Regions from separate parts of the Pseudarthrobacter sp. 10T415 genome, predicted to be linked through region 2. Evidence: riboswitches for the same ligand, from Rfam matches in the RefSeq annotation. Region 2 holds a riboswitch; the other holds the start of a gene.

Region 1 (4,209 bases), on a different contig from region 2:
CTTCGGTCTGGGAGTCCGGGGCGAACGGGTGGATGGAGGCGAACTCGGGCCAGGAAATGGCTTCCATCTCGGCGGTGGCGTTCAGCTTCATGGTGCAGGAGCCGAGCGGGATCATGGTGCGGTCCAGGGCAAGGTCCCGGTCGGACAGGCGGCGGATGTAACGCAGCAGCTGGGTTTCGGACCGGTGGGTGTTGAACACCGGGTGCTCCAGGTAACCGGAGGAACGTTCGACGGCGGCCTCCAGCCCGAAGCCTTCAGCGGCCCCTACGGAGGCACCAAAGATGTCCGCGACATTGGCGACGACGGCCGGCGTGGTGGTTTCATCCAGGGAGATGCCTACGGTATCTGCGTCGATGGAGCGCAGGTTAATGCCGCGCGCTTCAGCATCGGCAATAATGCCGGCAGCGCGGCCGGGCACCCGAACGGTGACGGTATCGAAGAAGCTCTTGTGCAGGACCTCCACACCGGCGGCCGCGAGGGAGGCCGCCAGGGTGCGGGCGTGGCCATGCGTTGTTTCCGCGATTGCTTTCAGGCCGTCCGGGCCGTGGTACACGGCGTACATGGAGGACACGATGGCCAGCAGCGCCTGCGCGGTGCAGATGTTGGACGTGGCCTTCTCGCGGCGGATGTGCTGCTCGCGGGTCTGCAGGGCCAGGCGGTAGGCGGGAACGCCGGCGTCGTCCTTCGAGACGCCCACCAGGCGGCCGGGCAACGAACGCTCCAGTCCCTTGCGGACGGCCATGTAGGCGGCGTGCGGGCCACCGAAGAACAGCGGCACACCGAAGCGCTGGGTGGAACCGACGGCGATGTCCGCGCCCTGCTCGCCCGGAGGAGTGATCAGCGTCAGCGCCAGGAGGTCGGCGGCAACAGTGACCAGCGCACCGCGTTCCTTGGCGGCGGCGATGGCTTCAGCCTGGTTGAAGACGCGGCCCGAGGCGCCGGGCTGCTGGAGCACGATGCCGTTGATGTCGCCCTCGGGCAAACCCCGGGAGAGGTCAGCTACCTCTACCTCGAAGCCGAGGGCCTCAGCACGGCCCTTCACGATGGCGATGGTCTGCGGCAGCACATCGATGTCCAGCACCGTCTTGCCGTCTGCGGCAGGCTTGGCCTTGTTGGCGCGGCGCATCAGCAGGACCGCCTCGGCCACCGCCGTCGCTTCGTCCAGCAGGGACGCGTTGGCAATCGGCAGGCCCACCAGGTCCTGGACCATGGTCTGGAAGTTCAGCAGCGCCTCCAGCCGGCCCTGCGAGATCTCTGGCTGGTACGGCGTGTAGGCGGTGTACCAGGCCGGCGCCTCAAGGATGTTGCGGCGGATCACGGCCGGGGTGATGGTGTCGTAGTAGCCCTGGCCGATCAGCTGCACGGCAGTTTTATTCTTGCCCGCCAGCCGGCGCAGCTCGGTCAGGACCTCAACCTCGCTGAGGGCGTCCTGCAGGCGGAGCGCCGTCTCCTGGCGGATCACCTGGGGTACGGCGGTATCGACCAGGGAGTCAACGGTGTCGTAGCCGACAGCCTTGAGCATGGTGTCGACGTGGTCCTGGCGCCGGGCGCCGATATGGCGGTCGACGAAAGTGGTGGAGGCTGAACTAACCGTCACGGGGGAACTCCAGATACTCAGGCGGCGCAGGGTACGCCACAGCGATTCGGGTCCCTCCCCGCTCTGTATTGGACCTGAGAGTTTCCACGGCGCCTGCATGGACAGGACCCGCTTGCACCGTCGGTGAGCACAACTGTCCGGCACCCGATCACGGGCGCCTGGACGGCCTGCTGCTTTCCAGAGGTGCCTCGCCGCGGCGGTACAGGGGCCTGCGAGATTCCTGGGGAGGATTTGCTCCTACGGCGCCTGCCGACGTTGTGGCAGGACTCTCCCGCCGCAGATCAAAGGCTATTCAGTTGGATGTGTACGCGGGGCCGTCAGGTGACAGCTCCCACAACGCTTAATTCTCCTACGCCACGGCCCCCGGGGCAAATGTCCTGCTACCGCCGGAGCCGCTCCAGTGCTGCCAGCAATTCGTCCACGTCCGCAGCTGCGCCGCCTTCGGGGACCGGGCCGACGGAGAGCATGGCGTTGAAGTAGAGGCCGTCCCCCATATACAGCACGGCCTTGGCCAGGGCCGGCCCCACATCGGCGGCGATTTCGTCGAGCCACCGCCGCTGGATCGCAGCGAAACGGCGGCGGGTTTCTTCATGCGCCACCTCCGCCAGCCGGGTGGCGGCGACGATGGCCCGGTCCAAGGGGGTGTCTCCCCACACCGAGGACCTGATGAAGTAGGCGGCCGCGCCTTCCGGGGCGGCGGCCATGGCATCGGCGTCTTCTCCGGCGAACGCGTCCAACTGGTCCAGGAGCGCCTGAATCAGGGCTTCCTTGTTGGGAAAGTGGTAGAGGAGACCGCCCTTGGAAACGCCGGCCTTGCGGGCTACGGCGTCCAGGGTGGCGGCGCGCTCCCCCACCTCAATCAACAGGGTGGCGAAGGCATCAAGGACAGCTTCGCGGGCGACTGGCTTTCGGGGCATGCCATCCATCATGCCCTCCCGGGGTGCCGGAGGCTCAACTCAACCGCCGCTCCAAACTATACCGTCTGGACGGTATAGTTAATCCATGACCACCTCGATGCACCGCGCTGACCCCCAACTTCAGGGACCTGCCGCCCCACGGGCGCCGTGGCGCGACTGGCTGGCCCTTGCGCTGCTGATGTTCCCCGTACTGCTGGTGGCCGTGGACAACACGGCATTGACCTTCGCCTTGCCCGCGATCGCCCAGTCCCTGAACCCTTCCGGGGTACAGCTGCTCTGGATCGTGGACGCCTACCCGCTGGTCCTGGCGGGGCTGCTGGTGTGCATGGGCAGCTTCGGTGACAGGATCGGCCGGCGGCGGCTGCTCCTCACCGGCAGCCTGGGCTTTGCGGCGCTCTCGGCCGCCACGGCGTTCGCGCCAACGGCGGAATGGCTCATCGCAGGGCGCGCCGCCCTGGGCTTCTTCGGCGCCATGCTGATGCCCTCAACCCTCTCGCTCATCCGCAACATCTTCGCGGAGCCCAACCGTCGCCGGCTGGCGGTGGCCATCTGGGCCGCCGGGTTCTCCGGCGGGGCCGCCCTGGGTCCGATCTTCGGTGGCTGGCTGGTGGAGCACTACTGGTGGGGCGCAGTCTTCCTGGTCGCAGTGCCGCTCATGGTGCCGCTGATCGCCCTGGGTCCGGCGCTGATCCCGGAATCGAAGAATCCGGAACCGGGGAAGGTGGACATTCCCAGCATTGCGCTGTCCCTGCTGGTGATGGTGCCGCTGGTATACGGCATCAAGGAAGTTGCTACGGAAGGCTTGTCCGGCACCGGCCTTGGCGCCATGGCATTCGGCCTGGCCATGGCAGTGGTGTTCGTCCGGCGGCAGCTCCGGCTGCCGCACCCTCTGCTGGACATGTCGCTTTTCCGCAACCGGGTGTTCAGCATGGCCATCACCGCCAACGTCCTGGCCCTGTTCTCCTTCAACGGCTACATCCTCTTCCTGGCCCAGCACCTGCAGCTGCTCGAAGGCATGACGCCGTCTGCCGCGGGCGTTGCCATGATCCCAGCCCTTATTGCCACGGTGGTGGCAGGACTGGTGGTGGTGCCGCTGGTCCGGAAGGTGCGCCCCGGCTTCGTGGTGGGAACGGGCCTTGCGTTCAGCGCCGCGGGATACAGCCTGGTGACGTTCGGGAACCACGACGGCGGGCCCACACTGCTGCTGGCAGCGTTGCTGATCCTGGCGCTGGGCGTGGGGACGGCTGAAACCATCTCCAATGACCTCATCCTCGGTGCGGCGCCGGCGCACAAGTCAGGTGCCGCGGCCGCCATCTCGGAGACCGGGTACGAGGTGGGGGCGCTGCTGGGGACGGCCGTACTGGGCTCCATCCTCACGGCCTCCTACCAGCACAACCTGCACCTCCCGGCAGGTGTGGACAGCACCGCCCCGGAAGCGGCCCGCCACAGCGCCGGCGAAACACTGGCAGGCGCCATGGACCTCGCGGCCGCGCTGCCGGCCCCGCTGGCCGACGCCGTCCGCCAGTCCGCAGCTGCCGCCTTCGATTCCGGCGTGCATGTAACGGCGGCGATTGGGCTGGTCCTGATGGCAACCGCGGCAGTCTGCGCCGCCGTCGTACTTCGCAAAGTACCTAAGGCCGCGTAGCAGCACCACGGCACGCGTCAGCACATAGGCCTCAACGGCAAAGGCGCCCG
Region 2 (4,209 bases):
GCAGAAACACTAAGCATGCTGAACTTTAACGCCGGCGCCCCTCCACCTCCGGCTGCAGACAGCACTGCGGCGGGACCCGGAGTGAGTCCCGCCGCAGCGTTGCAATCAGGAGCTTATTCGCTGATCAGTACCTTGACGGCCCGGATCGGCGATGAAGCCTAGGAGCGGGAGCCCCGGGCGGCTTCCTCCTGGGCGGACTTTTCACGGTCCAGCCCGCCGGCCGCCGCCTGCTCATCGGCGCGCAGCTCGGCCCGGAAGACTTCGAAGCGGGCAAGGTGGGCGGGGCGGCGGCGGAGGAAGAACCAGGCCACGCCCAGGACGAGGAACCAGATGGGGGTCACCAGCAGTGCTGCCAGGGTGTCCGGCTGGGTGGTCAGGGCCCAGAGGACGAAGGCGAAGAACGCGAAGACCACCCAGACCATGGGGACACCGCCGGGCATCTTGAACTTGGACGCCTCGTGCAGGTGAGGCCGGCGTGAACGGAACTTCAGGTAGCTGGCCAGGATGATGGACCAGACGAAAACGAAGCAGACGGCGGCCACGGTGGTGACCATGTCGAAGGCCTTGGCGATGTCCTTGCCGGCGTACATCAGGACGATGCCGGAGAGCAGCAGGATGCAGGACAGGAACAGGGCGTTCTGCGGGACTTTGCGGCTGGACAGTCGGCTGAACATGGTGGGCGCGTCGCCCTCCTGGGCCAGGCCGTACACCATGCGGGAGGTGGAGTAGATGCCGGAGTTGGCCGAGGACATGGCGGAACTGAGCACCACCAGGTTCACGATGGTGGCCGCGGCGCCGAGGCCGGCCAGGGAGAACATGGCGATGAACGGGCTGTGGCCGGCCTGGAACTGGGTCCACGGAGTGACGGAGATCAGGATGATGAGGGCGCCTACGTAGAAAAGCAGAACGCGGATGGGGATGGAGTTGATGGCCTTGGGCAGGTTCTTCTCCGGGTCCTTGGCTTCGGCGGCGGTGGTGCCTACGAGCTCAATACCCACGAAGGCGAACACGGCGATCTGGAAGCCGGCAACAAAGCCCATGAATTCGTTCGGGAACATCCCGCCGTGGCTCCACAGGTTGGTGAAGGTGGCAGGGCCGGCGTCGGACTGGAAACCGCTGAAGATCATGAACAGGCCAACAATGATCAGGGCTGCGATGGCGATGATCTTGATCAGGGCGAACCAGAACTCGGTCTCACCGAACGCCTTGACGGTGGCGAGGTTCAGGACCAGGAGGATGATCACCGTGGCGATGCCCGGGATCCACAGCGGAATGCCCGGCCAGAGTTCTTCCGAGTAGGCGGCGATGGCGATCACGTCCGCAATGCCGGTAATCACCCAGCAGAACCAGTAGGTCCAGCCGGTGAAGAAGCCGGCCCACGGCCCCAGCAGGTCAGCGGCGAAATCGCTGAACGACTTGTAGTTCAGGTTGGAGAGCAGGAGCTCGCCCATGGCCCGCATAACGAAGAACAGCATGAAGCCGATGATCATGTAGACGAAGATGACGGACGGGCCGGCCGCGGAGATGGTCTTGCCGGAGCCCATAAAGAGGCCGGTGCCGATGGCACCGCCGATGGCAATGAGCTGGATGTGCCGGTTGCTGAGCTGCCGCTCCAGGTGGGGAGGCTCGCTGCGGGCGGCGCTGCCCGCAGGAGGGTTGTTGCGGGGTGGCTCGCCGTTGGACGTGAGGGGATGATTCGCCATGGGGAACTCCATCGATAAAGCAGCATTTTTGGGTGCCGCAGAAGTTGGGTTCCTCCCCGCTCTGTAGTGAACCTGAGAGTTTCCGCGGCCCAAGCCGCTTGCACCGCCGGTGAGCCGGAACTGGTCCGGCTGCTTTCCAGAGTTGCCTGTCCGCGGCGGTACATGGGCCTGAGAGTTTCCTGGGGAGGGTTTGCTCCTACGGCGCCTGCTAAATGTACCCGGCAGGACTCTCCCGCCGCAGGTCGAAGGCATGTTCAGTTAGGTGTGCTCAGCGGCCGCACCCTTCCGGGGCAACGTTGGCCCGGGCTGCTCCGATGAGTTGAGCCAGCCGGACACGGTGCTGATCACCGGACCCAGTGTGGTGCGGGTCACGATCGAATGTCAAACCCCATTTTTCCACCCCCGCAACAAGGCAGCTGCCGCCCACTGCGTGACTGTCGGATTTGTTTTCCTTTCAACTAACCTGTACGGTGTGAGGCGAATCACCCACAGTTGAATAGCCTTTCGAGCTGTGACGGGAGAGTCCTCCCGGCACCACCGGGCAGGCGCCGTAGGAGCAAATCCTCCCCAGGAATCTCTCAGGCCCCCGTACCGTCACGGCGAGGCAACTCTGGAAAGTAACCCGGCCTAAGCCAGGTTCACCGACGGTGCAAGCGAACCCGCCACGCAGGGTTTTCGCGGAATCTCTCAGGTCCAATACAGAGCGGGGAGGAACCCATCCCATGCCGTGCCACCCTGGCCGGCCAGACCTGGAGTTCCTCATGACGATTCAATCCCTTCCAACCACGTTCGTTGACCGCCATATCGGCGCGCGCCGGCAGGCCGACATCGACACCATGCTCAAGGCTGTGGGCTACGACAGCGTTGACGGCCTGGTGGACGTGGCTGTTCCGGCGTCGATCCGCCAGGAAACGGCACTGAAGCTGCAGGACGCCCTGAGCGAGGTTGAGGTCCTCACCGAGCTGCGCCGGCTGGCCGGCAAGAACAAAACTGCCGTGCAGATGATCGGCCAGGGCTACTACGACACCGTCACCCCCGCCGTGATCCGCCGCAACATCCTTGAGGCGCCAGCCTGGTACACCGCCTACACGCCCTACCAGCCCGAGATCTCCCAGGGCCGGCTGGAGGCGCTGCTGAACTTCCAGACCATGGTCCAGGACCTCACCGCCCTCCCCGTGGCCAACGCGTCACTCCTCGATGAAGCCACCGCTGTGGCCGAGGCTGTGCTGCTGATGCGCCGCGCGAACAAAAATAAGGACGCCAAGGACGGCAAAACCGTCCTTGACGCCGACTGCCTCCCGCAGACCATCGCCATCGTCAAGGGCCGTGCTGAGGCTCTCGGCTTCGAGGTGGAGGTTGCTGACCTCTCCGCGGGCCTGCCTGAGGGTGCCATCAACGGCATCGTGCTCCAGCAGCCGGGCGTGTCCGGCCGGGTGTGGGACCAGAGCGCCGTTATCGCAGAGGCCAAGGAGCGCGGTGCGCTGGTCACTGTTGCCGCTGACCTGCTGGCGTTGACGCTGATCACTCCTCCGGGCGAGCAGGGCGCGGACATCGCCGTCGGCTCCACCCAGCGCTTTGGTGTGCCGCTGTTCTTCGGCGGTCCGCACGCCGCCTACATGGCCGTGCAGAAAGGCATGGAACGCACCCTCCCCGGCAGGATCGTCGGTGTCTCCAAGGACAACGCGGGCGCTCCGGCCTACCGACTGGCCCTGCAGACCCGCGAGCAGCACATCCGCCGCGAGAAGGCCACGTCCAACATCTGCACCGCGCAGGCGCTGCTGGCCATCGTGTCCTCCTTCTACGCCGTTTACCACGGCCCGGACGGGTTGAAGGCCATCGCGGAAACCGCCCACCACAACGCCAGGATCCTGGCCACGGCCCTCACCGCCATGGGCCGCGAACTGGTCACCGACGCCTTCTTCGACACCCTCACCGTGCGCGTGCCGGGCAAGGCCGCCAAGGTCATCAGCGCCGCCGAAGCGCGCGGCATCAACCTCCGCTTCGTCGACGCGGACACCGTGGGCGTCTCCATCGATGAGACCACGACGGCGGCAACGCTGTCCGCGGTGGCCGTCGCCTTTGGCGCAGGTCCGGTAGGCGACGCCGAGGGTTTCGAGCTGCCCGAATCCGTGCTGCGGTCCTCCGGTTACCTGGAGCACCCGGTGTTCAACACGCACCGGTCAGAGACGCAGTTGCTGCGTTACATCCGCCGCCTGTCCGACCGTGACCTGGCGCTGGACCGGACCATGATCCCGCTGGGTTCGTGCACCATGAAGCTGAACGCCACCGCCGAGATGGAAGCGATTTCCTGGCCGGAGTTCGCCTCGATCCACCCGTTCGCCCCGGATTCCCAGACCGAGGGCTGGCGTGAGCTGATCACCGGGCTGGAGGCTGACCTGACCGAGATCACCGGCTACGACCAGGTGTCCATCCAGCCCAACGCCGGTTCCCAGGGCGAACTCGCCGGCCTGCTGGCGATCCGCGGCTACCACCACTCCCGCGGCGA

The links. A riboswitch is a leader RNA that binds a small molecule or an ion and turns the genes downstream of it on or off. The one in region 2 is predicted to bind glycine.
Region 1: linked by a shared signal. The riboswitch ahead of gcvP (aminomethyl-transferring glycine dehydrogenase) and the one ahead of gcvP (aminomethyl-transferring glycine dehydrogenase) in region 2 are both predicted to bind glycine.

The regions. Positions count from the first base shown of each region.
Region 1 covers NZ_JBFTHJ010000028.1:24,819-29,027, reverse strand. Annotated here, with positions in the region: partial or broken gene gcvP (aminomethyl-transferring glycine dehydrogenase) at 1-1,597, opposite strand, end outside; glycine riboswitch at 1,785-1,881, opposite strand; gene AC1DBN_RS20630 (TetR/AcrR family transcriptional regulator) at 1,978-2,514, opposite strand; gene AC1DBN_RS20625 (MFS transporter) at 2,600-4,159, shown strand.
Region 2 covers NZ_JBFTHJ010000031.1:16,030-20,238, forward strand. Annotated here, with positions in the region: gene cycA (D-serine/D-alanine/glycine transporter) at 159-1,703, opposite strand; glycine riboswitch at 1,755-1,849, opposite strand; glycine riboswitch at 1,850-1,948, opposite strand; glycine riboswitch at 2,209-2,307, shown strand; partial or broken gene gcvP (aminomethyl-transferring glycine dehydrogenase) at 2,465-4,209, shown strand, end outside.